Linked DNA regions of Variovorax paradoxus. The protein of the gene in region 1 interacts with the protein of each later gene in a pairwise test. Links are inferred from orthologs where the notes say so. Each region holds a gene or a part of one and is shown in the gene's direction. Other genes may lie near its edges.

What was found.
Region 2: the proteins of rpe (region 1) and eno interact in binary tests that used the Escherichia coli proteins (3 or more experiments, as listed by UniProt). The link is inferred for Variovorax paradoxus from one-to-one orthologs.

Annotation. Positions count from the first base shown.
Region 1 is NZ_CP045644.1:980,863-994,033, reverse strand. The notes cover bases 5,953-8,784. They hold rpe (ribulose-phosphate 3-epimerase), read left to right. Parts: upstream 5,953-6,936; coding sequence 6,937-7,632; downstream 7,633-8,784. Other genes in these bases: GFK26_RS04420 (succinylglutamate desuccinylase/aspartoacylase family protein), read left to right, coding at 8,057-8,784; GFK26_RS04425 (hypothetical protein), read right to left, coding at 7,622-7,876; apaG (Co2+/Mg2+ efflux protein ApaG), read right to left, coding at 6,481-6,876; GFK26_RS04440 (site-specific recombinase), read right to left, coding at 5,953-6,442. Outside these bases: GFK26_RS04465 (SGNH/GDSL hydrolase family protein), read left to right, coding at 1-233; GFK26_RS04460 (isochorismatase family protein), read right to left, coding at 257-886; GFK26_RS04455 (GlxA family transcriptional regulator), read left to right, coding at 988-1,977; GFK26_RS04450 (YbdK family carboxylate-amine ligase), read right to left, coding at 1,987-3,204; GFK26_RS04445 (cation:proton antiporter), read right to left, coding at 3,201-4,472; more of GFK26_RS04440, read right to left, coding at 4,469-5,952; more of GFK26_RS04420, read left to right, coding at 8,785-9,049; GFK26_RS33955 (hypothetical protein), read left to right, coding at 9,234-9,410; GFK26_RS04415 (catalase), read left to right, coding at 9,442-11,631; GFK26_RS04410 (Imm72 family immunity protein), read right to left, coding at 11,665-12,744; GFK26_RS04405 (hypothetical protein), read right to left, coding at 13,023-13,171. UniProt on the Escherichia coli protein: Catalyzes the reversible epimerization of D-ribulose 5-phosphate to D-xylulose 5-phosphate.
Region 2 is NZ_CP045644.1:6,280,642-6,296,768, forward strand. Bases 1-2,827 are described here. They hold eno (phosphopyruvate hydratase), read left to right. Parts: upstream 1-685; coding sequence 686-1,969; downstream 1,970-2,827. Other genes in these bases: kdsA (3-deoxy-8-phosphooctulonate synthase), read left to right, coding at 1-346; GFK26_RS29005 (DUF1330 domain-containing protein), read left to right, coding at 343-633; ftsB (cell division protein FtsB), read left to right, coding at 1,985-2,263; pnuC (nicotinamide riboside transporter PnuC), read left to right, coding at 2,426-2,827. Outside these bases: more of pnuC, read left to right, coding at 2,828-3,058; GFK26_RS29025 (AAA family ATPase), read left to right, coding at 3,055-3,732; GFK26_RS29030 (hypothetical protein), read left to right, coding at 3,785-4,768; GFK26_RS29035 (AraC family transcriptional regulator), read right to left, coding at 4,772-5,647; GFK26_RS29040 (SDR family oxidoreductase), read left to right, coding at 5,753-6,541; GFK26_RS29045 (NAD(P)-dependent oxidoreductase), read left to right, coding at 6,567-7,445; GFK26_RS29050 (Hsp33 family molecular chaperone HslO), read right to left, coding at 7,458-8,456; GFK26_RS29055 (gamma carbonic anhydrase family protein), read right to left, coding at 8,488-9,012; GFK26_RS29060 (ferritin-like domain-containing protein), read left to right, coding at 9,052-9,864; GFK26_RS29065 (pentapeptide repeat-containing protein), read left to right, coding at 9,861-10,541; GFK26_RS29070 (MaoC family dehydratase), read right to left, coding at 10,545-11,000; GFK26_RS29075 (thiolase family protein), read right to left, coding at 11,040-12,173; GFK26_RS29080 (TetR/AcrR family transcriptional regulator), read right to left, coding at 12,268-12,849; GFK26_RS29085 (Bug family tripartite tricarboxylate transporter substrate binding protein), read right to left, coding at 12,895-13,887; GFK26_RS29090 (Bug family tripartite tricarboxylate transporter substrate binding protein), read right to left, coding at 13,929-14,897; iron-containing alcohol dehydrogenase PsrA, read right to left, coding at 14,970-16,073. UniProt on the Escherichia coli protein: Catalyzes the reversible conversion of 2-phosphoglycerate (2-PG) into phosphoenolpyruvate (PEP). It is essential for the degradation of carbohydrates via glycolysis.

The DNA of each region.
Region 1 (13,171 bases):
CGGGCGTGGCGCCGGAGTTGTTCAAGCCCTGCGTCGACCACCTGATCGACGGCTTCCACGGCATGCTGCTGAACATCGCCAAGGGCGACCCGCAGCACCTGCACGTGGTGGACAGCCGCGGCACGCTGGGCCCGAGCGACTGGGCCAACGAGCTGCACCCCAACGGGCGTGGCTTCAAGAAGATCGCGGTGGAGCGCTGGAAGCCGGTGCTGCAGCCGCTGAACTTGGCTTGACCTGGCCTGATCTCCTGTGAGGGTCAGACGCCGCGCGCGCGGCGGTTGGACATGACCACGTTGTCCTTCTCGATCGCCGCGCCGCTCTTCAGCGCAGCAATCCACACGTCGGTCGTCGCCACGGCGGCGAAGTTGCTGTGGAACACGACGCTGAACACGCGGTGGATTTCCTCCGCGCTCACGCGGCCGGCCGCATTCTCGTAAGGCAGTGCGCCGGTGGCGTCCGACAGGAACTCCACGTTCAGCCCGCGGTGCATGGCCTCGAACACGGTGGACGCGTCGCAGTTCTGCGTCATGTAGCCGGTCACGCTCAGCGTGTCGATCTCGTGGCGCGTGAGCCAGTCGGCGAAGTCGGTGCCGGTGAAGACGCTCGGGAAGGCCTTGGTGACCAGGTGGTCGCGCGGGCGCTTGGCGATCTCGGGATGCAGCTGGCCGTGGAAGTGGTCGGCCTGGAAGACCGGCGCGCCCTTGGGTGCGTGGTGCTGCACCACCACCACCGGCACGCCGGCCGCGCGGGCCGCGTCCATGGCCTGCGCGATCTTCGGCAGTGAGCTCTCGACCGGCGGGTATTCGATCGGCAGGCCGCCGCCTTCGAAGTATTCGTTCTGCACGTCGATGACGACGAGGGCGCGGCGCGGTGCGGATTGGCTCATGGGTATCTCCTTCGGTGTTTGTGTGTGGAACGGCTCGATTCTTCGCGCACGGCGGATTTCGCGACAGTGGCCCGAAAGCCATTCATCGATAAGATCGGGCCATGCGCTCGACCACCACCAAGGCTGCCGTTGAAACCATCGCCGTCGTGGCGTTCGACGGCATCAGCCCCTTCCACCTCTCCGTGCCCTGCATGGTGTTCGGCGAAGACCGCACCGACACCGGCGCGCCGCGCTTTCGCGTGCAGGTCTGCGCACCCGAGCCCGGGCCGCTCGCCACCAACGCGGGCTTCACTCTGGTGGTGCCGCACGGCCTGGAGGCGATCCGCCGCGCGCAGATCGTGGTGGTGCCGTCATGGCGCGACGACGGCCGGCCCGCGCCGCCCGCGCTCATCCGTGCGCTGCAGGCGGCGCACCGACGCGGCGCCACCGTGGTCGGGCTGTGCCTGGGCGCCTTCGTGCTGGCCGAGGCCGGCCTGCTCGACGGGCGGCCCGCCACCACGCACTGGCACCTGGCCGCGGCCTTCGCCAAGCAATATCCGCAGGTCGTGCTGCAGCCTGAGGTGCTGTACGTGGACGACGGCGACGTGCTCACCTCGGCGGGCACGGCCGCGGGCATCGACTGCTGCCTGCACCTGCTGCGCGTGCGCTATGGCGCCGACACCGCGAACCGCGCCGCGCGGCGCATGGTCGTCGCGCCGCACCGGCAGGGCGGCCAGGCGCAGTACATCCAGCAGCCCATGCCGGCGGCGGCCGAACGCGACCGGCTCACGCCGCTGCTCGAATGGCTGGGACGGCATCTGCAGACGCCGCACGAACTCGACGAGCTCGCCAATCGCGCGCTCATGAGCCGGCGCACCTTCACGCGGCGCTTCCGTGAATCGACGGGCACGACGGTCGGCCAGTGGCTGCAGAACCAGCGCCTGGCGCTGGCGCAGCGGCTGCTCGAAACGACAGACCGCTCGGTGGAGCGCGTGGCGGCCGATGCGGGTTTCGGCTCGGCCGTGCTGCTGCGCAAGCACTTCGCCACGGCATTCAAGGTGTCGCCGACGGCGTACCGGCGGCAGTTCTCGCAGGAGGCCGTGGCCGCCTGAACGACTGGCTCAGGCCGCGCCGCGAAAGCGCAGCGAGGCTTGGCGCACGACCTCGGCCAGCAGCCGTTCCTTGCCCTGCTTCTCGCGCAGCCAGCGCGCGTCGTTGCGGTTGGCCTCGACGCTGGTGCGCAGCTCGCCCAGCGCCTGCGTGGCGTTGAGCGCCTCGCTGTGCCACTCGAGCTGGGTCATGGTCATCAGGATGTGGTCGCGCAGCGGCATGTGCTGGCCGCTGGCCGGGTCGACATACACCGCGTCCAGCCCGAAGCGACAGGCCTGGAAACGGTTGTAGGTGTAGACGAGGTAGTCGTCCTCGCACGGCTCGAAGGGCTGCTCCTGCAGGAACCACGCGGCCAGCGACTGCACGTAGCCCGCGAGTGCGGCGGCGCGCTCGATGGTGAGCGGCGTGTCGAACACGCGGATCTCGATGGTGCCGAACTCGGGCTTGGGACGGATGTCCCAGTAGAAGTCTTTCATGCTGCGCACGACGCCGGTGCGGGTCATGCGCTCGAAGTAGGCCTCGAATTCCTTCCAGCTCGTGGTGAAGGGCGCGCGGCCCGAGAGCGGAAACGCGAACACCGAGTTCAGCCGTGCCGAGTCGAACTGCGTGTCCTGCCCCTGCACGAACGGCGACGAAGCCGACAGCGCAATGAAGTGCGGGATGTAGCGCGACATGCGATGCAGCATGAGCAGCGCCGAATCGGCGTCGGGGCAGCCGATGTGCACGTGCTGGCCGAAGATGGTGAACTGCTTGCTCAGGTAGCCGTACAGCTCCGACAGCTCGCGAAAGCGCGGCTTGTCGTAGATGCGCCGTTCGTGCCACTGCTGGAACGCGTGCGTGCCGCCGCCGACCACCGCGATGTTGAGCTTGTCGGCGTTCTTGATCAGCGCCTCGCGGATGGGCGACAGCTGCGTGATCACGTCCTGCGCCGAATGGCAGATGTCGGTCGAGATTTCGATCATGCTCGACGTCATCTCGGGCACCACGCTGCCGGGCAGCGGCGTCTGCGCCATCAGGCGCAGCATGTCTTCGGCATACGGCGCGAGGTCGTAGTCGTGCGTGTTCACGAGCTGCAGCTCGAGCTCCACGCCGAGCGACAGCGCTTCCGACTTGTTGAAGGGCTCGAGCTTGACGGCGCGGCTCGCCGGATCGGCGGGCAGCGGCGCGGAGCGGACGTCGTCGCTGTCCGGGTCGATCGGGAGGATGGAGGTGGGGTTGCTGCTGCTCATCGCTGCGTGTCTTCCGTGGTGCTGAAGGCCTGCGGCGTCCAGGGGACCGAGCTCTCGCCCACGGCGTGGATCGCCACAGTGGCGAGCACGGCGCCCATCACTTCCATCAGCAGAATCGAGGGCAGGGCGACCTGCGTGATCATGGTGCCCAGGAGCGGCGAGGCCGATGCGAAATTGGAGGCGATCAGCAGGGCGATCGACGACAGCGGCGTCATCGCGCAGCCGACCCAGAAGGCCTGCTTCCAGCTGGCGCCGCTGCCCGGGTTGGCAATGGCCACGCCCGAAATCTTGGTGACCAGGCGCACGCCGATCACGGCCAGCACCACGCTGGCCACGGGCAGGGTCCAGTCGGCCTGCGCCGCCACCATCGACACCAGCACGAACATCAGCATCGTGAGCAGCGACGAGGCGGTGCCGAGCTGGCGTTGCCAGGCCCAGGGCTTGGGATTGAGTGTCTTGAGCAGCACGCCGCCGATGAGCGCCGCCAGCGGCGCCGAGCCGCCGATGTGGGCCGTAAGCGCCGCGCCCGCCGCGATGATCGCCAGCAGCAGGATCGAGGTGTTCTCGCTGCTCGGGCTCATCACGCGCAGCGCCGAACGCAATGCCAGCGCCATGATCGCGCCGACCACGAACGACATGCCCAGCACCACCGCCACCGGGTAGAGCTTTTGCATCAGCGACTGCGGCGCGCGCTCGATCAGGCCGGCCTGCGCGTAGCCCAGCGTGAGCGCGTAGAAGGTGTTGAGCGTGGCCAGCGTCATGGCGCGCTCGGTCACCGGGCCGGCGGCGCGGGTGTCCATGATCACGCGACTGAGCACGGCGGGCGAGGCGACGATCGCCATCAGCGCGATGGGGTTGGCCACCGGGTCGGGCAGGCCCAGCAGAATCAATATCCAGTACACGCCGAAGTAGGTCAGGCTTGCTTCGAGCAGGCTTTGCACCAGCACCATCGGGTTGTGGCGGAACCAGCGCAGCGGCAGCCGCCCGCCGGCCTCGAACAGCACCACGGCCGCGCCGAGTTCCAGCAAGAACAGGCTGATGCCGCGCAGCGGCCAGATCGCGCCCTCGAAGCCCGCAAAGCCCACCACCGCGCCCACCACCGAATAGCCGATGACCTTCGGCATCCCCAGGTAGCGCTGCACCAGGTGGCCGGAGGCGGCGGCGACGGCCACCAGAAGGGCCCAGAGCACGGTGGGCAGGCCGGCCGAGGGACGCGCCCATTCGGCCCAGAAGCCCTGGAGTTCGGCGATGAATTCGGTCAGGTTCATGTAGGCAGGAAAAAGCTCACCGGCCGGCTGCGCCAGCGGGCCCAGATCGCGCTGCGGATGCGGGCGCGGTCACCGAGGCTCACGCTGTGCGCGCGCAGCGCCAGCCGGAAAGCGAAATAAAAACTCACGCTCACATTGAGCGCGCCGATCACCGGAATCGCCGCAACCGCCCACCACAGGGCCGGCTGGTGCAGTGCCGGCAATCCGATGGATGCTGCTGCGGCCGCAATCTGGCCGGCCGACAGCGTGACATGGCGCACATCCAGCCCGAGCCCGAAGAAGCCCGCGAACGCAGGCAGCAGTCCGAGCATGAGTCCCAGCGAGATGTTGGAGGCGAAGCCTGAGATGTGTGTGCGCATGAAGGCGGCCCAGCGACGGGCCCGGGCGGCACCGAGAAAGGCGCCGATGCGAGGGTTGTAACGCATGGCGGAGTCCAGGCGATGCAGGACAAAGGCGTTTTCTGTCCATCCGGCGATGATGCTGGACGAAAACAGCAGGATGCCGGTGAATGCCGCAAAAAGAACGGTCGGTCCCAGCAGCGACAGACCGTTCAGCGTGGCCGCGGCATGGGCCGCGTCGAGCAGCGGCCGGCCCAGCGCGGCCTGGTAGCCGAGCACCAGCAGGCCGACCGCCGGCACCACCAGCAGCACGTTGCCCAGCACGGCCGCCACCTGCGAGCGCACGAGGTTGGCCACTTCGTCGACGAACTGGTCCACGGCCCCGTCCGACTTGATGTCGCGCAGCCGCGCCGCCATGGCGGGCGCGGTCATTGCGGGCTGCTTGGTGGCCAACGTGAGGTGCAGCAGCTGGATCGCGACAAAGCTGGCCGCATACATGACGCCCGAGACCAGTCCGCTCCAGAAGGCCGACAGCGCCAGCGCATAGATGCCGAACTTGGCCAGCACCGTCAACGCCGTGAACGCGCCGCCGCCGGCGGCTTTTTTCACCATCTGCAGGTAGCTGCGGCGGTCGCGCGTGATGTAGTGCTCGCCGGTCTCGGCGCTGCGCTCGGTCACCTTGGCCGCGAGCATCGACGAGTTGGAGGCGATCAGCGCGCGGATGCTGTTGCGCTCGCCGCCCGCCAGCACCAGCTTGCCGACCAGCCGCGCCATGCTCGGCCCGGGCACGGGCGAGATCAGGCAGTCGAGCAGCTCGCGGATGCGCAGCACGCGCTCGCGCAGCTGGCGCAGCCGGAACACCAGACCGACCGAGATGCCGTTGTCTTCCAGGTGCGTGTAGACCGACGAGGCGCTGGAGCGGCAGGCGTCGAGCCGGTCGCGAAAAGCCACGAAGGCGGCCTGCAGGGCGTCTTCATTGCGCGGCTGCGCAAACATCTGCTCGCGCAGCGCGTCGAGGTCGGACATGAGCGCATGAAAAGGACGCGCCTCGCCCGCTTCGGGGCTGATGCGCAGCCGCAGCTCGGGCGAGAAACCCGTCGCCACCACCTGGCTGCAGCAGTAGGTGACCGCGTCCATCACCGTGTGGCGCCAGCGCGGCGAGCCGTCGTGCGCGGGGGCGGCGTCGGACAGCAGCGCACCGATGCGTGCGAGCTGGGTGTCGTCGAGCAGCGCGATCCAGCCGGCATCGAACACGCCGGGCAGCACCAGCCGGAACAGGTCCGAGGCGTCGGTGGTCTCGGGCGTGCCCGGCAATATCTTGCGGCGCATGCGCTCGCCGAATTCGCTGAGGAAGGCGGTGCGCGGCGCAAAGCCGTAGTCGGCCAGCAGCGCTGTGAGGTCGACCGACTGGGTGAACGCGCGCCACCAGGCGCGCAGCCGTTCGCACAGCTCGGGCCGCGCCTCGACGGCGTCGAGCAGCAACTGCACGCGGCCGATGGCGGCCTGTGGCGAGGCGCGGTCGCCGCGCAGCCAGTCGAAGAGGTTGATGAGCCAGATGTGGCGCTGCGCCACATCGGCCGTGGGGTCGAGGCCGGCAAGCAGCCCCTGCAAGTCGCGCGATGCGGCAGCCATGGGGAGCGGAAGAGAAAAGGAAGAGAAGAGCGGGGCGCTCAGTGCAATACGCGCGAGACGGGCGTGCCGCCAATGTCGGCTTCGAGCACGAACATGGGAACCGGCACGTCGAAGCGCTCGCCTTCCTCGGTCACCACGAAGAAGCTGCCGTGCATCGTGCCGCTGGCGGCCTGCAGGCGGCAGCCGCTGGTGTAGCGGAACGATTCGCCGGGCGCCAGCAGCGGCTGCTGGCCGATCACGCCGAGGCCCTTGACCTCCTGCGGATGGCCCGAGGCGTCGTTGATGAGCCAGTGGCGCGCGATCAATTGCGCGCCCACCGTGCCCACATTGGAGATGGTGATCGTGTAGGAGAAGGTGTAGACGTTGTCCTTGGGCGAGGACTGGTCGGCCAGGTATCGCGGTTCGACCTGTACGCTGAAGGGGCTGTGTGACATGGGGCGCATGGTAACGGAGGCCTTTCCTCGGACTTCCGTCGGCTGCGAGAATCCGGGGTTATGAGCAGCACCCCGTTCCGCATTGCGCCCTCCATTCTTTCCGCCGACTTCGCGCACCTCGGCCAGGAACTGACCGACGTGATCGCGGCCGGTGCCGACTGGATCCACTTCGACGTGATGGACAACCATTACGTGCCGAACCTGACCTTCGGCCCCATGATCTGCCAGGCCCTCAAGCCCTATGCCAAGACCGCCGACGGCACGCCCGTGCCGATCGACGTGCACCTGATGGTGCAGCCGGTCGACGCGCTGGCCGCGTCTTTTGCGCAAGCGGGCGCTGACTACATCAGTTTCCACCCCGACGCATCGCCCCACACGCACCGCAGCATCCAGGCCATCCGGGCCGCGGGCTGCAAGCCAGGGCTGGTGTTCAACCCGGGGCTGGGCCTGGAGGCGCTGGACTGGGCCATCGACGACATCGACCTCATCCTCATCATGAGCGTCAACCCCGGCTTCGGCGGCCAGAGCTTCATCGACTCGGCGCTGCGCAAGATCGAGCAGGCGCGCAAGCGCATCGAGCAGAGCGGGCGCGACATCCGCCTGGAAGTGGACGGCGGCATCAAGGCCGACAACATCGCGCGCGTGGCCTCGGCCGGCGCCGACACCTTCGTGGCGGGCAGCGCGATCTTCAACGCCAAGGACTACGGCGCGGTGATCGGCGACATGCGCCAGCAGCTGGCCACCGTCAAGGCCTGACCTTGCCGTCGGGTGTGCGCTCGGGCGTCAGCCCGCGGTCCGTGTCGACCACGCCGCGTTCCACATCTTCGTAGCCACGCCGGCCCTTTTCGGGCGGCTGGCCGTCCTGCATCGCCTGGCTGTCCGACGACTGGTCGCGCTCGTGCGGCAGCCGCGGCGCCGATTCACCGTCCTTTTCGACGCGCGTGTCGCCGCCGGCGGTGTCCTTGTTTGCGTCCTTCGTGTCCTTGCGCGGCTGGGCCATCGTGTGCTCCTTCGAGGTTCTTTCTTCAATCAACGTTCGGGTCTGCCGCCAGCTTGCGCGGTGCCTCGCCGCCGGGCGGTAGGACAGGCGGGGGCGCGGTTGTAGGTTCGCGCTGCGCGCCCGCCGCATCCCCGGGCCTTGCCTTTTGCGCGGCCACAGGCGCCTCCGCATAATCGCCCGATGCCCACCGCCCTTTTCGACGACGCCGCGACCGCCACCGACAGCCTGCGCCTGCACGCGTTCGCGTCGCTGAACCCCGGCCCGCGCCTGCTCGTGATCGGCGGCGTGCATGGCGACGAGACCTGCGGCACCGAGGGCATCGCGCGCGTGCTGGCCGAGTTCGACAGCGGCGCCCTGCGCCTGTTGCGCGGCGAGCTCACGCTCGTGCCCGTCGCCAACCCGCTCGCGCGGCGCCGCCTGCAGCGCGAGGGCCAGCGCAACCTCAACCGCCTGTTCCGCCCGAGCGACACGCCCGCCGACTACGAAGCCCGCATCACCAACCGGCTGGCGCCCGTCATCGCGCGGCACGACGTGCTGCTCGACCTGCACTCCTTCCAGAGCGAGGGCGAGGCCTTCGCGAGGATCGGCCCGCGCGACAACAGCGGCCCGCTCGAACCCTTTGCGCATGCGCAGGAAGAAGGGCGGCTCGCGCTGCACATCGGCACGCCCATCGTCGTCGAGGGCTGGCTCGACATCTACGCCGCGGGCCTCGCACAGCGCGGCGCGGCGGTCGACGAGGCCGCCATCGACTTCGGCCGCGGCACCAATGAATACATCCGCAGCTGCGGCGGCTACGGCGTCACGCTCGAATGCGGCCAGCACCAGGACCCGCAGGCGCCCGAGGTGGCGTGGGCGGCCATCCGCCGCACGCTCGCGCTGCTGGGCATGGCGGCGCTGCCGCCGGGCCTGTCGGCCGCGCCTGCGCAACCGCCCCGGTTGCTGCGCCTGGCGAGCGTGACCGACCGCCTGCACGAAGACGACAGCTTCGTGCGCGACTGGGCCACCTTCGACGCCGTGCAGCGCGGCGAACCCGTCGGCATGCGGCACGACGGCACACTGGTCAGTGCGCCCGAAGACGGCTTCATCGTGTTCCCCAACGCCATGGCGCTGCCCGGCGCCGAGTGGTTCTACTTCGCGCGGCCCAGCGACCGCGTGCTCGACCCGGGCCTCTGAAGCCTCGGCGCTGTCGGCGCCCTCCTACCGGGGGCGCCCACCTTCTCCCACAGACGGGGAGGGGCGCCCACTACGGGGGCGCGGCCGCGCCGAACCTAAGCTCTTTTGCTGGCCAACCGACCCGGGCTCCCCCGAGCGTCGGGCGCGCCGGTCGACGCGATCACTTTCTCCGAGGGAACACATCATGGAATTCTCGACACTGTTCGACACGCTCATGGGCACGTGGGGCGATGAAATCCTGGTCTGGGCCGTCGCGGCCGTGACCGGCTGCATCGGCCTCATCGCCGTGGTGAATGTCCTGGACATCTTCATCGGCAGCAGCGGCAGCGGCAGCAGCAACAGCAACAACGAAGCCAGCTGAGAGAGGGCGACACGACGTGCCCAGAACCCCGATGTCTCCCCAGAACAAGGCCGCTGCGGGTCGCCGCGCCAGCACCGCCAAGACCGGTGACGGCGCCAACGCCAAGCAGCTGCAGCTCGACGGCTTCACCGCCGAGCACCCCACGCACCTGACGACCAACCAGGGCCTGCAGATCCCGGACAACCACAACTCGCTCAGGGCGGGCGTGCGCGGGCCGACGCTGCTCGAAGACTTCATCCTGCGCGAGAAGATCACGCACTTCGACCACGAGCGCATTCCCGAGCGCGCCGTGCATGCGCGCGGCTCGGCGGCGCACGGCTACTTCCAGGTCTACCAATCGATGTCGCAGTACACCTGCGCCGACTTCCTGCAGGACCCGGACACAAGGACGCCCGTGTTCGTTCGCTTCTCGACCGTGGCCGGCTCGCGCGGCTCGGCCGACACCGTGCGCGACGTGCGCGGCTTTGCCGTCAAGTTCTACACGCGCGAGGGCAACTACGACCTCGTGGGCAACAACATCCCCGTGTTCTTCATCCAGGACGCGATGAAGTTCCCCGACCTCATCCACGCCGTGAAGCCCGAGCCGCACCACGAGATGCCGCAGGCCGCGAGCGCGCACGACACCTTCTGGGACTTCGCCTCGCTCATGCCCGAGACTACCCACATGCTGATGTGGGCCATGAGCGACCGCGCCATTCCGCGCAGCCTTCGCATGATGGAAGGCTTCGGTGTCCACACCTTCCGCTTCGTGAATGCGCGCGGCGAAAGCCACTTCGTGAAGTTCCACTGGAAGCCCAAGCTCGGCGTGCACGGCCTCGTGTGGGACGAGGCGCAGAAGATTGCCGGCAAGGACCCCGACTTTCACCGACGCGACCTGTGGGAGGCCATCGAGCAGGGCCACTTCCCCGAGTGGGAACTCGGCGTGCAGCTCATTGCGCCCGACCGCGCCGAGTCGCTGGGCTTCGACCTGCTCGACCCCACCAAGCTGATCCCCGAAGAGATGGTGCCCGTGCAGCGCATCGGCAAGCTGGTGCTCAACCGCAACCCCGACAACTTCTTCGCCGAGACCGAGCAGGTGGCGTTTCACCCCGGCCACGTCGTGCCCGGCATCGACTTCAGCAACGACCCGCTGCTGCAGGGCCGGCTGTTCAGCTACACCGACACGCAGATCTCGCGCCTGGGCGGCGCCAACTTCCACGAGCTGCCGATCAACAAGGGCGTGTGCCCGTTCCACAACTTCCAGCGCGACGGCATGCACCGCCAGACCATCGCGCGCGGCCAGGTCGCCTACGAACCCAACACGCTGGGCAGCGGCACCGAGTTTCGTGTCGACGGCGGCAGCCACGGCTTCCAGTCCTTTCCCGACGAGGTCGTGTCGCCCAAGGTGCGGCGCCGCAGCCCCTCGTTCGACGACCACTTCACGCAGGCGCGCCTGTTCTTCAACAGCCAGAGCATGGCCGAGAAGGAGCACATCGTCGCGGCCTTCCGCTTCGAACTCTCGAAGCTCGAGGTGCCCGCCATCCGCCAGCGCATGGTCGACAACCTCGCGCACGTCGACGAGAAACTCGCACGCCGCGTGGCCGAGCCGCTGGGCATCGGCGAGCCCGATGCCAAGGCGGCGGCGGGCTACGCGGGCTTTCGCGAACACCGCATCGATCTGCCCATCGACGAGTCGCCTGCATTGCGCATGAGCGACGGCAGCGCCGATGGCGTGGTGCGCACGCGCAAGGTCGCGATCCTCGTGGCCGACGGCATCGACTCGGCGTCGCTCAAGCCGATCCGCGATGCGCTCGAACAGGCGGGTGCGCTGTGCAAGGTGGTGGGCCCGAGGCTCGGCACCGTGGCCAGCGCCTCGAAGCGCCAGATCGACATCGACATGACCTTCACGAACACCGCCTCGGTGATGTTCGACGCCGTGCTCGTGCCTGCGGGTGCCGAGGGCGCTGCGGCGCTTGCGGCGCAGGGCGATGCCGTGCACTTCGTGCTCGAGGCGTACAAGCACTGCAAGGCGATCTGCGTGGTGGGCGAAGGCGTGCAGTTGCTGGCGACGCTGGGCGTCACGCCCGAAGGTGAGGCACCGGCCGGCGTGGTGGTGGCCGAAACGCCTGTCACCAACCTGGGCGACGCCACTGCGGCGACCCAGATTGCGCAGGATTTCATCGCGGCGATTGCGAAGCACCGGCATTGGGATCGTGTGAATATCGACAGCGTGCCGGCGTGATTGCAGGCCTGTGCTCACCGGCCTGTTCTCGTATCAGTCTTTCTGCAAGTACCAGACGACTGAACCAGTCGGAGTGGAAGCGGGCCCTGGCATGGGTTGACCGCGTTCGACGTACTCCTGGCGATTGTTCAGACGAGGAGCAAGCCAGTTGCCCGTCTGTGGGCAGAGGTCACCGGAAACGACGCTGCGCCCGGAAGACGAAATCTCGGCAACAACGTTGACGTAGTAGTGTGCTTCTTCTGCTGGCACCGTCCCGTCGACGTAGCGGCGGTCTTCCCACAGCAATCGCCAGCGCACGGGCACGAGGTCGTTGGAACCCTCGGGCTGGTACTGATGAGCTGTTTGACCCCTCAGGAAGTAGTTGGGGCAACCGATGCCCCCGGTAAAGAACCAAGGCTCGTAGATGCCCTCAAGAACGATGGCCTCGCCGCTGACAACTTGCCCCTCATTGGATTCATTTTTTTCTGGACAAGGAGGCAAGTCTGCGGGGTAGACGCGCAAGGGCGGCCAGTGGGGCCATAGCGGAGACGGACGTTCTTGAAAAAGGGACTCGTAAGTCCAGTGGGAAAAAAAGCGATCACCGCCATCTGCGCGTTTGCCAGAACTGAGAGGACAGTAGAACGCAAAGCCCACTGTGCATTTGAGTGCCTCCAAGCTGTCGTGGGTCAGCAGAATCGATTTGACGAATCCGCGGTAGACATCGCTTTGCACTTGGCCCCATCCCACACTATGAAGACCGAGCTTCTCAAAAAAAGGATCTCCATTAATGCCCCAATGATCACTAGCCATTCCCCACAAGTAATCGGAGAAACCACCCCCTTTGATAAGTTTGCTATACGCAGATTTCTTGTCGCCCTCTCTTCGGAGGGAGTCGAGTCCTTGTTCGAATTCGATCAGTCTCTGCAAGAAGCAATCCGTGTATGTTTCCTCCAGCCACTTTTGGTTGGGACTCGGGATGTTGAGCTGTCGCTCATAGGCGTTCAAGAAATTTCTGTACAAATCAACGGCGTAGTTGAGGAATGTCAGGCTGGTGTATTTCTTTAATAGATGAAAAGCTCTGGCGCGTGCGTTTTTTCCTGTTCGGATGTCATAGTCATTGGCTTCAGTTTGCATGGCTGATTCCTCCCGGGGTGCCGTTCCTCCGAGCCCGGACGGCGTAGCGGAGCGCAGTTGTGCAAAAGTCGGGTTCAGGCAGCAAGTTGTCAGGATCACCGCTCCAAAGGCGCTTGACAAACTCGTCGCACGCGAAGCCGTTTTCTTCCCAAGGCTGCATGCGGTAGCCGGTGCCACCTCCCTCGGCTTTGGCCATGGCATCCGCGTCGGTGGACAGGCCGCCGAGGCCCACGTTTTCAAGAAGGTCATTTGCGGCCTCTCGTGCACTGCGGCTCTGTTCAAAGTCTCTGTTGTCCGCTCGATGGAAAAAGCCTATCCAGTCCGGCCGCCAGTCGATCGGATCCCAGCCACTGCCACCACGCGTGCACAGGCTGCCGCTGCCCGGTCGTGGGGTTTGGGACATCTGTCATTCCTAGCCACTGGCCTT
Region 2 (16,127 bases), 5.3 Mb from region 1 along the record:
CAGCTTCGGCTACAACAACCTCGTGTCGGACATGCGCTCGCTCGCGATCATGCGCGAGACGAAGGCGCCCGTGGTGTTCGACGCCACGCACTCGGTGCAGCTGCCCGGCGGCCAGGGCACGAGCTCGGGCGGCCAGCGCGAAATGGTGCCGGTGCTCTCGCGCGCGGCCGTGGCCGTGGGCGTGGCCGGTCTCTTCATGGAGACCCACCCCGACCCCAACAAAGCCCTGAGCGACGGCCCCAACGCCGTGCCGCTCAAGCACATGAAGGCCCTGCTCGAAACGCTGCTGGCGCTCGACCGGGTCACCAAGAAAAACGCTTTTCTAGAGGACAGTTTTCAAGCATGAGCAGCGGTTACGTCATTGCCCACGTCGAGGTCACGAACCCGACGCAGTACGAGGAATACAAGAAGTGGTCGAGCGTCGCGATGCAGGCGCACGGCGCCGAAGTCTGCGTGCGCGGCGGCCAGGTGCAGCCGCTCGAAGGCGACTGGAAGCCCACCCGCGTGGTCGTGCTCAAATTCCCCAGCTTCGAGCAGGCCAAGGCCTTCTACGAAACGCCCGAATACCTGAAGGCGCGCGAAGCGCGTGCCGGCGCCGCCATCATGAACATGATCGCGGTCGAAGGCCTTTGATTCCGTTTTTTGCCAGTCCACTCCACCAAGAGACCCAGAGAAAGAAATAGAGATGAGTGCAATCGTTGACATCGTCGGCCGCGAAATTCTCGACAGCCGAGGCAACCCCACCGTCGAGTGCGACGTGCTGCTCGAATCGGGCACCATGGGCCGTGCGGCCGTGCCCTCGGGCGCTTCGACCGGTTCGCGCGAGGCCATCGAGCTGCGCGACGGCGACAAGAGCCGCTACCTCGGCAAGGGCGTGCTGAAGGCCGTCGAGAACATCAACACCGAGATCTCGGAAGCCGTGCTGGGCCTGGACGCCAGCGAACAGGCCTTCCTCGATCGCACGATGATCGACCTGGACGGCACCGACAACAAGGCCCGCCTGGGCGCCAACGCCACGCTCGCCGTGTCGATGGCCGTGGCCCGCGCCGCGGCCGAAGAGTCGGGCCTGCCCCTGTACCGTTATTTCGGCGGCATGGGCGGCATGCAGCTGCCGGTGCCGATGATGAACGTCATCAACGGCGGCGCGCACGCCAACAACAGCCTCGACCTGCAAGAGTTCATGATCATCCCCGTGGGCGCCAAGAGCTTCCGCGAGGCCGTGCGTTACGGCGCCGAAGTGTTCCACGCCCTGAAGAAGATCCTGGGCGACCGCGGCATCAGCACGGCGGTGGGCGACGAAGGCGGCTTCGCCCCCAGCGTCGAGAGCCACGAAGCAGCCATCCAGCTCATCCTGGAAGCCATCGACAAGGCCGGCTACACCGCCGGCGAACAGATCGCCCTGGGCCTGGACTGCGCGGCCAGCGAGTTCTACAAGGACGGCAAGTACGTGCTGTCGGGCGAAAACCTCTCGCTGTCGGCCGAAAGCTGGACCGACATGCTCGCGACCTGGGTCGACAAGTACCCGATCATCAGCATCGAAGACGGCATGCACGAAGGCGACTGGGACGGCTGGAAGCACCTGACCGAACGCCTGGGCAAGCGCGTGCAGTTGGTGGGCGACGACCTGTTCGTCACCAACACCAAGATCCTGCAAGAGGGCATCGACAAGGGCATCGCCAACTCGATCCTGATCAAGATCAACCAGATCGGCACGCTGACCGAGACCTTCGCCGCCATCGAGATGGCCAAGCGCGCGGGCTACACGGCCGTCATTTCGCACCGCTCGGGCGAAACCGAAGACAGCACCATTGCCGACATCGCCGTGGGCACCAACGCCGGCCAGATCAAGACCGGCTCGCTGTCGCGTTCGGACCGCATCGCCAAGTACAACCAGCTGCTGCGCATCGAAGAAGACCTCGGCGACATCGCCGTCTACCCGGGCCGCGGCGCGTTCTACAACCTCAAGTAGCGCCTCGCAGCCTGCATGCGCGCGCGCTTCGTCCCTCCTCTCATCCTGGTGCTGCTGCTGGTCATCCTGCAGTGGCAGCTGTGGAACGGGCGCGGCAGCGTGCGCGAGGTCGCCCAGTTGAGAACCCAACTGGCCGACCAGAAGGACGCCAACGCCAAGGCCGCCCTCAACAACGAGCGGCTCGCGTCCGAGGTCAATGACCTGAAAGACGGCCTCGAGATGGTCGAGGAACGCGCCCGCGCGGAACTCGGCATGGTCAAACCGAACGAAGTCTTCGTGCAGATCGCAAGGTAATCGGATGACCCCCAGTCTCCGCGCACTTCGTGTCGCTTCGCCAACCCCCTTCCAGGGGGCGACACCAGCGGCCCGGCAAAGCCGGTTCCACGGTGTCCCACGACCAGACTGTGTGAGGTTCACAGAGCGCTCCGAAAGACGCACAGCCTCGGCGTGAACCTCATCCCCGAGTTCCTCTCGGCCTCCGCCTTTGCGCTGTGGGGCTCTCCCGTCACCTGGCTCGAACTCGTCGCCGCCGTGCTCGCGCTCGCGATGGTTGGCTGCAACATGCGCGAGATCCACTGGGGCTGGCCGCTGGCCATCGTCAGCTCGCTGCTCTACATGGTGGTGTTCGCCAACGCGCGCATCTACGGCGACGCCTCGCTTCAAGTCTTCTTCGCCTTCGTCGCCCTGTGGGGCTGGGCGCAATGGCTGCGCGGCTTTCGCGCCGACGGCAGCGCCTTGCGGGTCAGCCGGCTGTCGCCGCGCGGCTCCGCGTATGCCCTCGTGGCCTGCGCCATCGCGTGGCCCGTGGTCGCCCTCTTCCTGCGCCGCTTCACCAACACCGACGTGCCCTGGTGGGACGGCTTTGTCACCGGCCTGAGCCTGGTCGGGCAGTTTTTGCTCGGGCGCAAGTTCATCGAGAACTGGCTCGTGTGGCTGGCCGTGAACGTGGTCAGCGTGGGCCTGTTCATCCACAAGGGCCTGTGGCTCACGACGGCGCTGTACGCGGTGTTCGCCGTGCTCAGCGTGGCCGGCTTCCTGGCATGGCAGCGACGCCTGCCGAAGGCCACCACGAAGGCGGTGCCCGCATGACACCGAACCTGCCGACCGGCTGCGTCATCGCGCTCGTGGGCGCCGAGAGCACCGGCAAGACCGAGCTCTCGCGCGCCATCGCGCAGCGCCTGCAAGACCGCGGCACGACCGTCACGCTCGTGGGCGAGTACCTGCGCGAATGGTGCGAACGCGAAGGCCGCACGCCGCGCCCCGACGAGCAGCAGGCCATCGCCGACGAACAGATGCGCCGCATCGACGCCGCTGCCGCCACGGGCGTGGTGGTGGCCGACACCACGGCGCTCATGACAGCCGTCTACAGCGAGCAGCTGTTCGCCGACACCTCGCTCTACGACAGCGCCCTGGCCGCGCAGCGGCGCTACGCCATCACCTTGCTCACCGCGCTCGACCTGCCCTGGGTGGCCGACGACATGCGCGACGGTCCTCATGCGCGCCAGCCGACCGACACGCTGGTGCGCGCCGCGCTCTCGCGCGCAGGGCTTTCGTATGCGGTGGTACACGGCAGCGGCGGCGAGCGGCTGGCGAACGCATGGAATGCGATCAACACCATCGCCGGCAACGAAGGCCGGGCCCGCACGCGCACCCGCCGCGATGCGAAGCCCGCCTCGTGGACATGGCCTTGCGAGAAGTGTTCCGACCCGGAATGCGAACATAAGCTTTTCAGCGACCTGATGGCGCGCCGCGACCCCACCTGAGCCTCTCGGTTCGCAGGTGCTCGCGCGCCCTCTCCTTTTCACCGGAGACCCGATGCCCGTTTCGATTGCTGCGCGCCTTGCCCCGCGCGCTCCCGCCGCCGCTTTCCTCGCCCTGCTGCTGACCGCCAGTGCCGCTTCTGCAGCGCCCGTTGCAGCCACCGTCGAGAACGCCACCACCCCGACAGCCTGCGCCGAGGAAGACAACGTGTCGATGGTGCTGCGCGGCGACGGTATCCGCCACATGCGCATCGAAGCGCTGCAGCCGAGCTACCTCGGCAACATCGGCAACGACGTCACCGCGCCCGACTTCTCGGGCTGCAACTTCGACGGCGGCGCCCACCCGACCGACCCGGCGCATCGTTTCAAGAAGCGCACCGTCGTGCTGCTCGACAACGCGCAATGGCGCATCGTCGGCATGACGCTGCCGACCTTCTGGCGGTCGGCGCGCGTGCCGGTGCAGGTCGGCGCGCGGCACGACCGCGGCTTTCACCTGCTGCAGGTGTTCAAGAAGGACAACGGCAAGGCGCTCGAAGCCATCGTGCTCTACCCCTCCGACGGCTACTGGCGCCTCAAGCCGCTGCCCGAGGCGCGCTTCGGCGACGGCGTGTACGGCTCGTCGTTCCTGCTCGGCCCGGTCGTGCAGGCCGGGCGGCCGGTGGTGAACATCGCGTCGATCCGCGTCGTGCCCGAGCCGCTCGCGATCCACCTGCGCTTCACCGACGGCGGCAAGGCGGTGGCGCGCGTGACCGAGATCAGCCGCACCCGCACCGCGCTCGACGTGACGCTCTCGAAGCCCACGGCCAGTGCCAAGCAACCCTTCGCGGTGCTGCGTTCGATGTACGTGACGCCCGACAACGCCGACATGAGCGAGGTGCGCTGGCAGGCCTCGCCGCAGGCGGCCGAACAGGTGTTGCCGCTGCCCGCGGTGAAGACGCTGAACGCCACGCAGGTGCGCTTCGGCCGCAGCCTGCCCTCGAAGCACAACACGAGCGCGCCGGACATCGAATTCAGCGGCTTCGACGACGAAGCCCGCTGAACACTAGGCTGCGCGCCGCACCTCGCCGGGCGTGAGGCCCAGCACGCGCCGCATGCAGCGCGCCATGTGGCTCTGGTGCGAGAAGCCGCTCTCGAGCGCCACGAGGCTCGCGGGCAGTTCGCTGTTCAGCAGCAGGCTGCGCGCGCGGTCGACGCGGCGATGCACCACGTAGGCATGCACCGCCTGGCCGGTCGAGCGCTTGAACTGCGTCTTCAGGTGCGAGGCGCTCAGGCCCGCGACCTCAGCCAGCGCGGCCAGCGACAGGTCGCCGTCCAGATGCGCCTCGATGAACTCCGTGACACGCTTCAGCTGCAATCGCGTCAGCCCCTGCGCGGGTGACGGCGCCACCTGCGGGCCGGCCGCGATCAACTGCACCGCGAGCGCCGTGCCGAGACTGTCGGTGTAGAGCCGCCCGTTGGGAAAGCCCGCGCGGCGCTCGGCGTCGAGTGCCCAGGCGATGTGCTCGATCTGCGGGTCGCGGAACTGGTGACGCTCGCCGAGCACCGCGCGCTCGGCCGGCAGTCCCATCTCGTCGGCGGTGCGCGCGAGCAGCGCGGGCGCCATGCGCACCACAACCGACGTGCTCGCCGACTCTTCGTGCCAGATGTCGGTGCTGCCGGCCGGCAGGATGTCGAGGTCGCCGCGCGTGTAGAGAAAGCGATGAAACTGGCAGGCGCCCGCCACCGGCGCGCCCGCGTGCAGCTTGAGGCGGTGGTCGGGCAGCGCCTCGTAGCCGACCACGCCGCCGGGGGTCTGTCGCACGTCGACGCGCAGGCTGTCGGTGGCGGGCGGGGCGACGAAGCTGTCGCCGGACAGCGCCACATCAGGCGCCACTCCACCGTGCCCGCGGAAATCGGTGTCCAGATCGGTATCGCTCATCGAAACATTATGGGCCGCGAGCGCCGTGCATGCCGTCGACCGTTTGTGCTCCCCCGCAGCCGAATGTGCGCGACCCGACGCCGTGCGATCGGGATCATCGAGCCCATGAACACCACACCCCACACCCCTTACGCAGGCAAGAAAGCCGTCATCACCGGCGGCACCCTCGGCATGGGCCTGGCCACCGCGCAAGCGCTGCTCGAAGGCGGCGCCGACGTGCTCGTGACCGGGCGCAATCCGCAGAACCTGGAGGCCGCGCGCCGCGTGCTCGGCCCGTTCGGTTCGCGCGCCCATGTGCTGGCGTCCGACACGGCCTCGCTGGCCGACATCGATGCACTCTCCGCCACGGTGCGCGAGCGTTTCGGCCGCATCGACCTGCTGCACATCAACGCCGGCATCTCGTCGCTCGAACCTTTCGAACAGGTGACCGAGGCGGGCTACGACCGCGCCTTCGCGGTCAACACCAAGGGCCCGTTCTTCACCGTGCAGCGCCTGGCGCCGCTGATGCCGGCGGGCAGTTCGATCGTCTTCACCTCGTCCATTGCGGACGAAGGCGGCATGCACGGCCTGAGCGTCTACAGCGCCACCAAGGCCGCACTGCGCTCGATGGCCTCGGGCTTCGCGGCCGAGCTGGTGACGCGCGGCATCCGCGTGAACGTGGTGAGCCCCGGCTTCATCGACACGCCCACGCTCGGCGTGACCGACGCGAGCGCCGAAGAGCGCGCCGAGTTCATGCGCCTGGGCGACCAGATCACGCCGATGCGTCGCCACGGCACATCGGCCGAAGTGGCGCGCGCGGTGCTCTTCTTCGCCTTCGAGGCGACCTTCACGACAGGCGCGCGGCTCACCGTCGACGGCGGGCTGGGCCAGGGCCTGACGCCGGCAGCCGCTTGATCTGACTTCTCTCCAAGGACTTCACATGACCGACGTTTCCCTCATCGGCCTCGGCCCCATGGGCGTGGCCCTCGCGCGCGCCCTTCAATCATCGAAATTCACGCTGACGGTGTGGAACCGCACCGCCGAGCGCGCAAGGCCTCTGCTGAACCAGGGTACCGTGCTCGCACCGACGGCCCTGGCCGCCGTGCAGGCGAGCCCCGTGGTGCTGGTCTGCGTGGCCGACTACCCGGCGTCGCGCGCCATCCTCACCGCGCCCGGCGTTCACGACGCGTTGCGCGGCAAGGTGCTCGTGCAGCTGAGCACCGGCACACCGCAGGACGCGCGCGACGACTGGGCCGCGCTCAGCGGCGTGGCTTACCTCGACGGCGCCCTGCTCGCCACGCCGGGCCAGATCGGCCGGCCCGACACGCCGCTCTTCATCTCCGGCGAAGCACGCGCCCTCGCCGCCTGCCGACCGCTGCTCGAAGCCATCGCGGGGAACATCCAGCACATGGGCGAGCCGATCGGCAATGCGGCCGCCTGGGACCTGGCCACGCTCTCGTGCATGTTCGGCGCGATGAGCGGTTTCTTCCACGGCGTGCGCATCTGCGAAGCCGAAGGGCTGCCGGTGGACGGGTTCTCGCAGATGATCGGCGCGATCTCGCCGGTGCTCGGCGAAATGATCCAGGCCGAGGGCGAGGCCATCCACGCCGGCCAATACGGCGAGCCCGAGAGCTCGATGGCCACCTGCGCGGGCTCGGGCCGGCTGTTCGTGAAGCAGGCGCGCGAGGCGCAGCTCGACGCAGCCTTCCCGGATTTTCTGATGGGGATGTTCGACCGCGCGCTGCGCGCAGGCCTGGGCAACGAGCGCCTGGCCGCGATGGCCAAGGTGCTGCGGCATCAGCCGCCGCAGCCCGCCTGAGCGCAGCCGCGCTTACTGGACGACCGGGCTGCCCGGCAGCTGGTCGCCCGGCGGCTTGAACAGCTGCGCGGTGTCGATCGCGTCGAAGCGGTACTGCTTGCCGCAGAAGTCGCAGCCGACCTCGATGTCGCCGCGCTCGGCGAGGATTTCCTCGGCCTCTTCCACGCCGAGCCCGCGGATCATCTGCGCCACGCGCTCGCGGCCGCAGGTGCACGCGAAGTGCGGGCCGAGCAGGCCGGCCTGCGGTTCGAAGCGCAGCAGCTTTTCTTCCCAGAACAGGCGGCGCAGGATGGTCTCGACGTCGAGCGTGAGCAGCTCGTCGCGCGTGAGGCTCGACGCGAGGATCGAGATGCGGTTGTATTCCTCGTTGCGGCCGATGCGGTCTTCGCTGGCCTGGTCGCGGTCCTTGTCGGACGTGCCTTCGAGGTTGCCCTCGCCCTTCACCGGCAGGCGCTGGATCAGCAGGCCGGCCGCCACCTTGTCGTCGGCCGCGAGCACCAGCGTGGTGTCGAGCTGTTCGCTTTGCAGCATGTAGTGCTGCAGCACGTCGCTGAGCTTGCCGAGCTTTTCACCGTCTTCGCCGAACAGCGGCACGACGCCCTGGTACGGCGTGGCGCCCGGGAGCTTGTCTTTCGGGTCGAGCGTGATGGCGCAGCGGCCCTTGTTGTTCACGTTGACCATGTCGGGCAGGTGCGCGTCGGCCGGCAGGTCGCCGATCACCTTGGCGGTGGCGCGCAGGCTCAGGTCGGGCTTGGCCTCGGCCACGGCCACCTTCACGGGACCGTCGCCGAAGATCTGCAGGATCAAGGCGCCGTTGAACTTGATGTTCGACTGCATCAGCGTGGCCGCAGCCGTCATCTCGCCGAGCAGTTCAGCCACCGGCGGCGGGTACGGGCCGGTGGCGGTGTTGGAGGCGCGCCGCGCAAGGATCTCCTGCCACGCATCTGTCAGGCGCACGATCATGCCGCGCACCGGCAGGCCATCGAACAGGAATTTGTGCAGCTCGCTCAAAACGGATTCTTTCTCTCTGTGCCTGCGCGGGTCAGGCGATTTTTTTCAGGCCCTTCGCGAAGCGATGGGCGTTTTCGACGTAGTGCTCGGCGCTTTGGCGAAGCTTGGCGGCGGCGGCATCGTCGAGCGTGCGCACCACCTTGGCGGGCGAGCCGATGATGAGGGAGTTGTCGGGAAACTCCTTGCCCTCGGTCACGACGCTGCCGGCGCCAACGATCGAATTGCGGCCGATCTTGGCGTTATTCAAGACCACGGCCTGGATGCCGATCAGCGAGTTGTCGCCGATGGTGCAGCCGTGCAGCATCACCTGGTGCCCCACCGTCACGTTGTCGCCGATGGTCAGCGGGCAGCCGATGTCGGCGTGCAGCACCGACAGGTCCTGGATGTTGCTGTTGCGCCCGATGGTCAGCACCTCGGTGTCGCCGCGCAGCACGGCGCCGAACCAGACGCTCGCGTTCTGCGCCAGTTCGACGTTGCCCATGACCTGGGCGCTGTCCGCGACCCATGCGCCTTCGCCAAGGCGCGGGGCAATGCCATCCAATTCGTAAATCGCCATCGTGGTTGTCTCCGGAGGGGCAAAACTAGAATTGTAGGGATGCACCCCCGATTGAGCGCGCTGGCCGCGCTGCGCCTGACAGACCCCGACGACAAGGTGGCCGCCACGCGCGCCACGGCTGCCGAGGCAGCTACTGTTTCCATAGCACTCGAGCCCCTGCGCACGCCCGGCGACGATGACGGCGTGCCGGGCCGTCCCGAGCGCCCGCTGCGCGTGGCCGCCACCGCCGTGCAAAAGCGCTCGCCCTTCACGCCCGAGGGCCGCGCCGCGCTGATCCATTCGATCTGCCACATCGAGTTCAACGCGATCAACCTCGCGCTGGACGCCGTGTGGCGCTACGACGGCATGCCCGAGGCCTACTACCGCGACTGGCTGCGCGTGGCCGACGAGGAGGCGCAGCACTTCACGATGCTGCACACGCACCTGCAGGCCATGGGCTGGCGCTACGGCGACTTTCCGGGCCACGACGGCCTGTGGAACATGTGCGAGAAGACCAAAGACGACGTGCTCGCGCGCATGGCGCTGGTGCCGCGCACGCTCGAGGCGCGCGGGCTCGACGCCACGCCGCTGATCCAGTCCAAACTCAAGCGCGTGAACACGCCCGATGCGCTGCGTGCCGTGGAAATCCTCGACATCATCCTGCGCGACGAAGTGGGCCACGTGGCCATCGGCAACCACTGGTACCGCTGGCTGTGCGAACGCGCCGGGCTCGACGCCGAAGCCAACTACCCGGCCCTGGTCGCGCGCTACGACGCGCCGCGCCACAAGCCGCCTTTCAACCTCGAAGCCCGCAGCCGGGCGGGCTTCAGCCCCGCAGAGCTGCAAGCGCTGACCGACTCCCGCCCCGAATGACTGATGTGATTTCCGACCAGACCTGGTCACGCGCCGACCTGCAAGCCTGCCTGCAAGACCGCGACACGCCGCCCCGCTTCGAACGCTGCCATTTCGACGAGGCCGACCTGTCGCGCCTCGACCTGCGCGGCGCGCAGTTCACGCTGTGCAGCTTCGCCGAAACCTCGTTCGACCGTGCCCAGCTGGCGGACACGCGCTGGACCGGCTGCCGCGCACGCCAAGCCGACTTCGGGCTCGCCGACCTCACGAACGCGCGCTTCCAGGACTGCGACCTGAACAACACGCAGTGGGCGCGCGCCAAGCTGCCCTCGGCGCTCTTCACGGGCGTGAAGCTCACGGGCGCGCACTTCGGCGAGGTGTCGGCGCTGGGCGTCGTGTTCAAGGATTCGCTGCTCATCGACGCGCACCTGCGCGGCCTGTCGTTTCGCAAGCAGACGCTCGCCCAGCTCGACCTGTCGGAAGCCGACCTGTCGGGCTGCGATTTCCGCGAGGCCATTTTCGAAGGCGGCAGCCTGCGCAACGCGCACCTGAAGCTTGCGCGCTTCGAAGGCGCCGACCTGCGCGACGTGGACCTGGGCGGCCTGCGGCTGGCCAACGCCGCGCCGTTCAAGGGCGCGACCATCTCCCACCGCCAGGCCGCCGCACTCGTCGAGGAACTGGGCCTGCGCGTCGTCTGAGATTCAAGACGTCGCGGTGCGGCTGTGCACCACCAGCTTCGGCGTGAAGTACTGCAGCACCTCGCCGCGCTGGTTGCGCGTCTGGCAACGCATCGTGACCATCGCGCGGCCGGGCTTGGAGCGCGAAGGCGTGATGTCGACCACCTCGCTGAGCACATGCAGCACGTCGCCAGGGCGCGTGGGCTTGGGCCACTGCAGCTCGCCGCCCGAGCCGATGATGCCGTCGGCCAGCGGGATGCCGCTGTCGACCAGCAGCTTCATCGTGAGCGCCGCCGTGTGCCAGCCGCTCGCGGCCAGGCCGCCGAAGAAAGTGTTCTTTGCAGCCTCTTCGTCGGTGTGGAAAGGCTGCGGGTCGAACTGCTGCGCGAAGGCCTTGATCTGCGCCACATCGAGCAGGTGTTCGCCGCTCTGGAAACGGTCGCCGACCTTCAGGTCTTCGAGATACAACAGCGTGGCCATGGGAGTCTCCTTGTTTCGTTGCCCGCCATTCTCGGGCGATCAGACGCGTTCGAGGATGGTGGCAATGCCCTGCCCGCCGCCGATGCATTGGGTTGCGAGCGCGTAGCGGCCGTTCTCGCGCGCCAGCAGCGCCGCCGCCTTGCCCGTGATGCGCGCGCCGGTGGCGCCCAACGGGTGGCCGATGGCCAGGCCGCCGCCGTCGAGGTTCACCGTCGCCGGGTCGAGCCCGAGGTCGCGGATGCAGGCCAGCGCCTGCGACGAGAAGGCCTCGTTGATCTCAACCACGTCGAGGTCGGCCACGCTCAGGCCCGCGCGTGCGAGCGCCTTGCGCGTGGCGGGAATCGGGCCGATGCCCATGACGGCCGGGTCGACGCCCACGGTCGCGAACGAGCGGATGCGCGCCAACGGTTTCAGGCCGTGCTTCGCGGCGAAGGCGTCGCTGGTGACCAGCACCACGGCCGCGCCGTCGGTCAGCGGCGACGAGGTGCCGGCCGTGACCACGCCATCGGGACGAAACACGGGCTTGAGGTTGGCCAGCGCCTCGGCCGAGGTCGAGGGGCGGATGCAGCCGTCGGCATCGACCACCTCGCCGGAGGCCAGGCGCACCGGCACGATTTCGCCGGCCAGCCGGCCCTGCGCACGGGCCTCGGTCGCCTTGCGGTGCGACTCGACGGCCAGCGCGTCCTGGTCGGCGCGACTCACGTTCCAGCGCTGCGCAACGTTCTCGGCGGTCTCGCCCATCGAGATGTAGGCATCGGTGTTCGCCAGCAGCTCGGGGCTGGGCGAGAAGTTGAAGCCGCCCTGCGGCACCATCGTCATCGACTCCACGCCCACGCACAGGAAAGCCTCGCCCATGCCCGCCTCGATCTGCGCGGCGGCGATGTGCACGGCCTGCATCGACGAGCCGCAGAAGCGGTTCACCGTCATGCCGCCCACCTCGTGCGGCAGCCCGGCCAGCAGCCCGACGATGCGCGCAAGGTTGTTGCCCTGCGAGGCCTCGGGGTAGGCGCAGCCCAGGATGATGTCTTCGAGCAGCGCGGGGTCGAGGTCGGTGCGCTGCAGCAGGCCCTGCACCACGCCGGCGGCGAGCGTGTCGGGGCGCACCTCGGCCAGCGCGCCCTTCTTGGCGAAGTGGAACGGCGAACGGGCGTAGGCGGAAATCACGGCTTTCATGGGAACACTCCTTGGGGAAAAACTACCATCCAATCGGTAGGCTTCGGGGTTCAAAAAAAGGCACGCCAGGCGTGCCCGTGGTGAAACAGATCGGTCAGTCGAGCGGCAGCGCGCGCCGCAGTTGCGCGATGGCGTCGTCGAAGTCTTCGACGCGGCCCGTCATGCGCGACGCGAGCAGCGCGCCCTGGCACGACGAGAACACGAAGGCCGCGAGCGAGGCCACGGGGTTGTCTTTCTGCGCCTGCGCCGGCACCAGCGCGCCGAGCACGCCCGTGAGCCACATCACCTGCGTGTTGCGCAAGGCTTGCACGGCCAGGCGCAGGTCTTCGTTGATGCAGTCCCAGCCCGGCGCCAGTGCGCCCGCCGGGCACAGGCCCGAGCCCGCCTTCAGCGTGTTGCGGTACATGCGGAAATACGATTCGAGCGCGTCCTTGGGCTCGCGGGCGCGCGCCGCCACCCAGTCTTTGAAACTCTGCGTGGCGCCCTGGATCACCGCGATGCCCAGCGCTTCCTTGGTCGGAAAGTGGTGGTACAGGCTGGCCTTGCGCACGCCCACCGCGTTGGCCACGTCCTGGAAGCTGAAGCCCAGGTACGAACGGGTTTCGATGAGCCCGCGCGCCACCGCAAGAATCTGATCGCGGGTGCCGCCGGGGGCCAGGGTGGAAGCGTCGTTCATCTACCTACTATAAGGTAGGCAATCTCGCCCCTGCAAGCGCCGGGGTCAATCGGCCTTGATGCCCGCGGCCTTCACGATGCGGCCGTTGCTCTCGAACTCGCTGGCGATTTCCTTGGCGAAGGCGGCCGGCGTGCCGGTGGTGGGCACGTTGTCGGTGGCCGTGAGCTTGGTGCGCAGCTCGGGGCTGGCGAGCGCCTTGTTGATCTCGGCGTTGTACTTCGCGACCAGCGCCGCGGGTGTGCCCGCGGGCGCGAACACACCGAACAGCGAATGGATGTTGGCCGCGCTGTAGCCCAGCTCGGCCAGCGTGGGCACCTGCGGCAGGCTCTCAAGCCGCGCAGGCGCACCCGCCGCCAGCGGGCGCAGCTTGCCCGACTGGATGTGCGCCGACAGCGTCGGGCTGGCGTTGGTCGACAGAATTTCGAACTGCCCGCTCAGCGCGTCGTTGAGCTGCTGACCACCGCCCTTGTACGGCACGTGCGTGATGTCCACGCCGGCCGTCGCACGCACCTGCTCGAGCACGATGTGGCCGAGCGAGGCCGGGCCCGACGTGGCCCAGCGCACTGCGCCGGGCTGCGCTTTGGCTTCGGCTATCAGCGCGCGGAAGTCCTTCGCCTTGCTGGCGGGCGTGGCGACCAGCAGCACGGGCGAATACATCACGCTGGCCACCGGCACGATGTCCTTCAGCGGATCGAACGGCAGCTTGCCCAGGTGCGGGCTCAGCACCAGCGGGCTGATGGCCGAGAAGCCCAGCGTCGCGCCGTCGGGCGCGGCCTTGGCCACGGCGTCCATGCCGATGGCGCCGCTCGCGCCCGCGCGGTTGTCGACGATCACCGTGGTGCCCAGTTGCGTGGCGAGCCGGTCGCCGAGCGCGCGGGCGACCACGTCGCTCACGCCGCCCGCCGGGTAGGCCACGATGAGCCGCACGGTGCGCGGCACAGTCTGCGCGTGCGCGCTGCTGGCCGCGCACAGCGCCGCGGCGGCGAGCAGCCGGGTCGTGGTGCGGCGCGAGTGCTTGGAGGCGGCGAGGAAGTTCATGGTGTCAGTGAGAAACATGCGTCGATGAGAAAGAAAGTCGGTCAGTCCAGCTGCAGCTTGCGCTCGCGGATCAGCTTGGACCACTTCTCATTGTCCGCCTTGACGAACGCCGCAAACGCCGCCGGGCCGAGCGGATGCACCTCGGCGCCGGCCGTCGCAAACTTGGCCTTGATCTCCGGTGTCGCCAGCGCTTTCGCGAGTTCAGCCGACAGGCGATCGACCACGTCCTTGGGCATGTTGGCCGGGCCGACCAGGCCCTGGAAACCGACCGACTCCATGCCCGCGAGGCCCAGCTCCTTCACCGTCGGAACGTCGGGCAGTTGCGGATCGCGCACCGGGCCGGTCACGGCCAGCGCCTTGAGCTTGCCGCCCTTCACCTGCGGCAGCAGCACGCTGCCCGCGTCGATGAGGATCTGCGTCTGCCCGCCGAGCAGGTCTTGCACCGCAGGCGCGCTGCCCTTGTACGGCACGTGCGTCATGTCCAGGCCCGTCACCTGGTTCATGAGCTCGCCGTTCAGGTGCGTCGAAGTGCCGTTGCCGCCCGAGGCGAAGTTGACCTTGCCGGGCTGGCCCTTGGCCCACGCCACGAACTCCTTGAGGTTCTTCGCCGGATGGTCGGGCCGCGTCACCGCGATGTAGCTGCCCTGGCTGATCTGGCCGATGTAGGTGAACTGCTTGATGGGGTCGTACGGCGGCTTGCTCTGCAGGTACGGCGCGATGGCGAAGGGGCCGGTGTTGGCCAGCAGCAGCGTGTAGCCGTCGGCCGGCTGGCGCGTGAGCTCGGTGGCGGCGATCATGCCGCTCGCGCCCGGCTTGTAGTCGACCACCAGCTGCTGCTTGAGCGCTTCCTGCAGCGGCACCTGCACCGTGCGCGCCGCGAAGTCGATGCCGCCGCCGGGCGGGTAGCCGACGATCAGGCGGATGGGCTTGGCGGTGGGATAGCCCTGGGCCATGGCCAGCGTGGCGGTCGTGGCCAGCGCGAGGCCGGTGCAGAGTCTGCGAAGGTTCATGGATGTCTCTCGATGTCTCTTGAATAGGAGCGTCCATTCTGAAACATCGCCGGACCTCCGGCGCGCGCGTTCTCAGGCTTCCTGCGCCTCCACATCGTTGCCGATGAAGTTGCGCCCGCGCGCCCCGCCCTGGGCATGGCGCAGCATCTCGCGCGCCTCGTCCTCGCCCACGCCGTAGTCGGCGAAGCGCGTCTTCACGCCCAGCGATTCGATGAAGGCTGCAAGCTGCGCCGGCGCCTCGGCCAGCGGCATGCGCAATGCCTGCGCCAGCACCGCGTCGCGGTCGGGCCGACGTCCGATGGCCCGCGCCAGCACCATCGGCAGCGGGAACGAGCAGGCGATGCCGTGCGGCAGGCCGTAGCGCAGCGTCATCTCGTACGAGATCGAATGCGCGAGCGCGGTCTTGGTGTTGGAAAACGCCATGCCCGCCTTCAGCGCCGCGAGCGCCATGCGCCCGCGCAGCTCGACGTCGTCGAGCCGGGCCATGAGCTGCGGCAGCACCTCCAGCGTGTCCTGCACGGCCGCCACGGCGAAGGTGTCGGACATCGGATTCGCGTTGACGTTCCAGATCGCTTCGAGCGCGTGCGACAGCGCATCGAGCCCACTCTGCAGCGTGACCGCCGCAGGCAGCGACAGCATCAGCTCGGGGTCGATGATGGCGTGGCTCGGCCAGGTCTGCGGCAGATGCAGCGAGTACTTCTTCTGCCGCTCGCGGTCCCAGATGGTGGCCCAGGGCGTGACCTCGCTGCCCGTGCCGGCCGTCGTGGGCACGGCGATGAGCGTCTTGTGGCGCGTGGCGACGAAGGGCCGCTCGCCCGCGAGGCCCGCCACCAGATCGGCAAAGCGCCCGTGCTCGTCGGCCACCATCAGCGCCTTCGCCGTGTCGATGGCGCTGCCGCCGCCGACCGCGACGATCACTTCCACGTCGGCATGCGTGCGCCAGAACCATTCATAGGTCTCGGCCAGTTCCGCCACGTCGGGGTTGGGCCGCGTCTGGTCGAGCGTGCAGGCCAGCGCATCGCCGAGCACCGCCTCCAGCCGGTCGAGCAGCCCGAGCGCGCGCGCCTCGGGAAAGGTCACCAGCGCGGCGCGCCGGCCTTCGAGCAGCTTCGGCAGGGACAGCAGGGCCCCTGCCCCGTACACGCTGTGCACGGGGTTGTGGTAGTTGGCGCTCATGGAGGGGTTTCTTCAGGAAGCGGCGAACGCCGCGGGCAGGGACGCGAAGCGCGA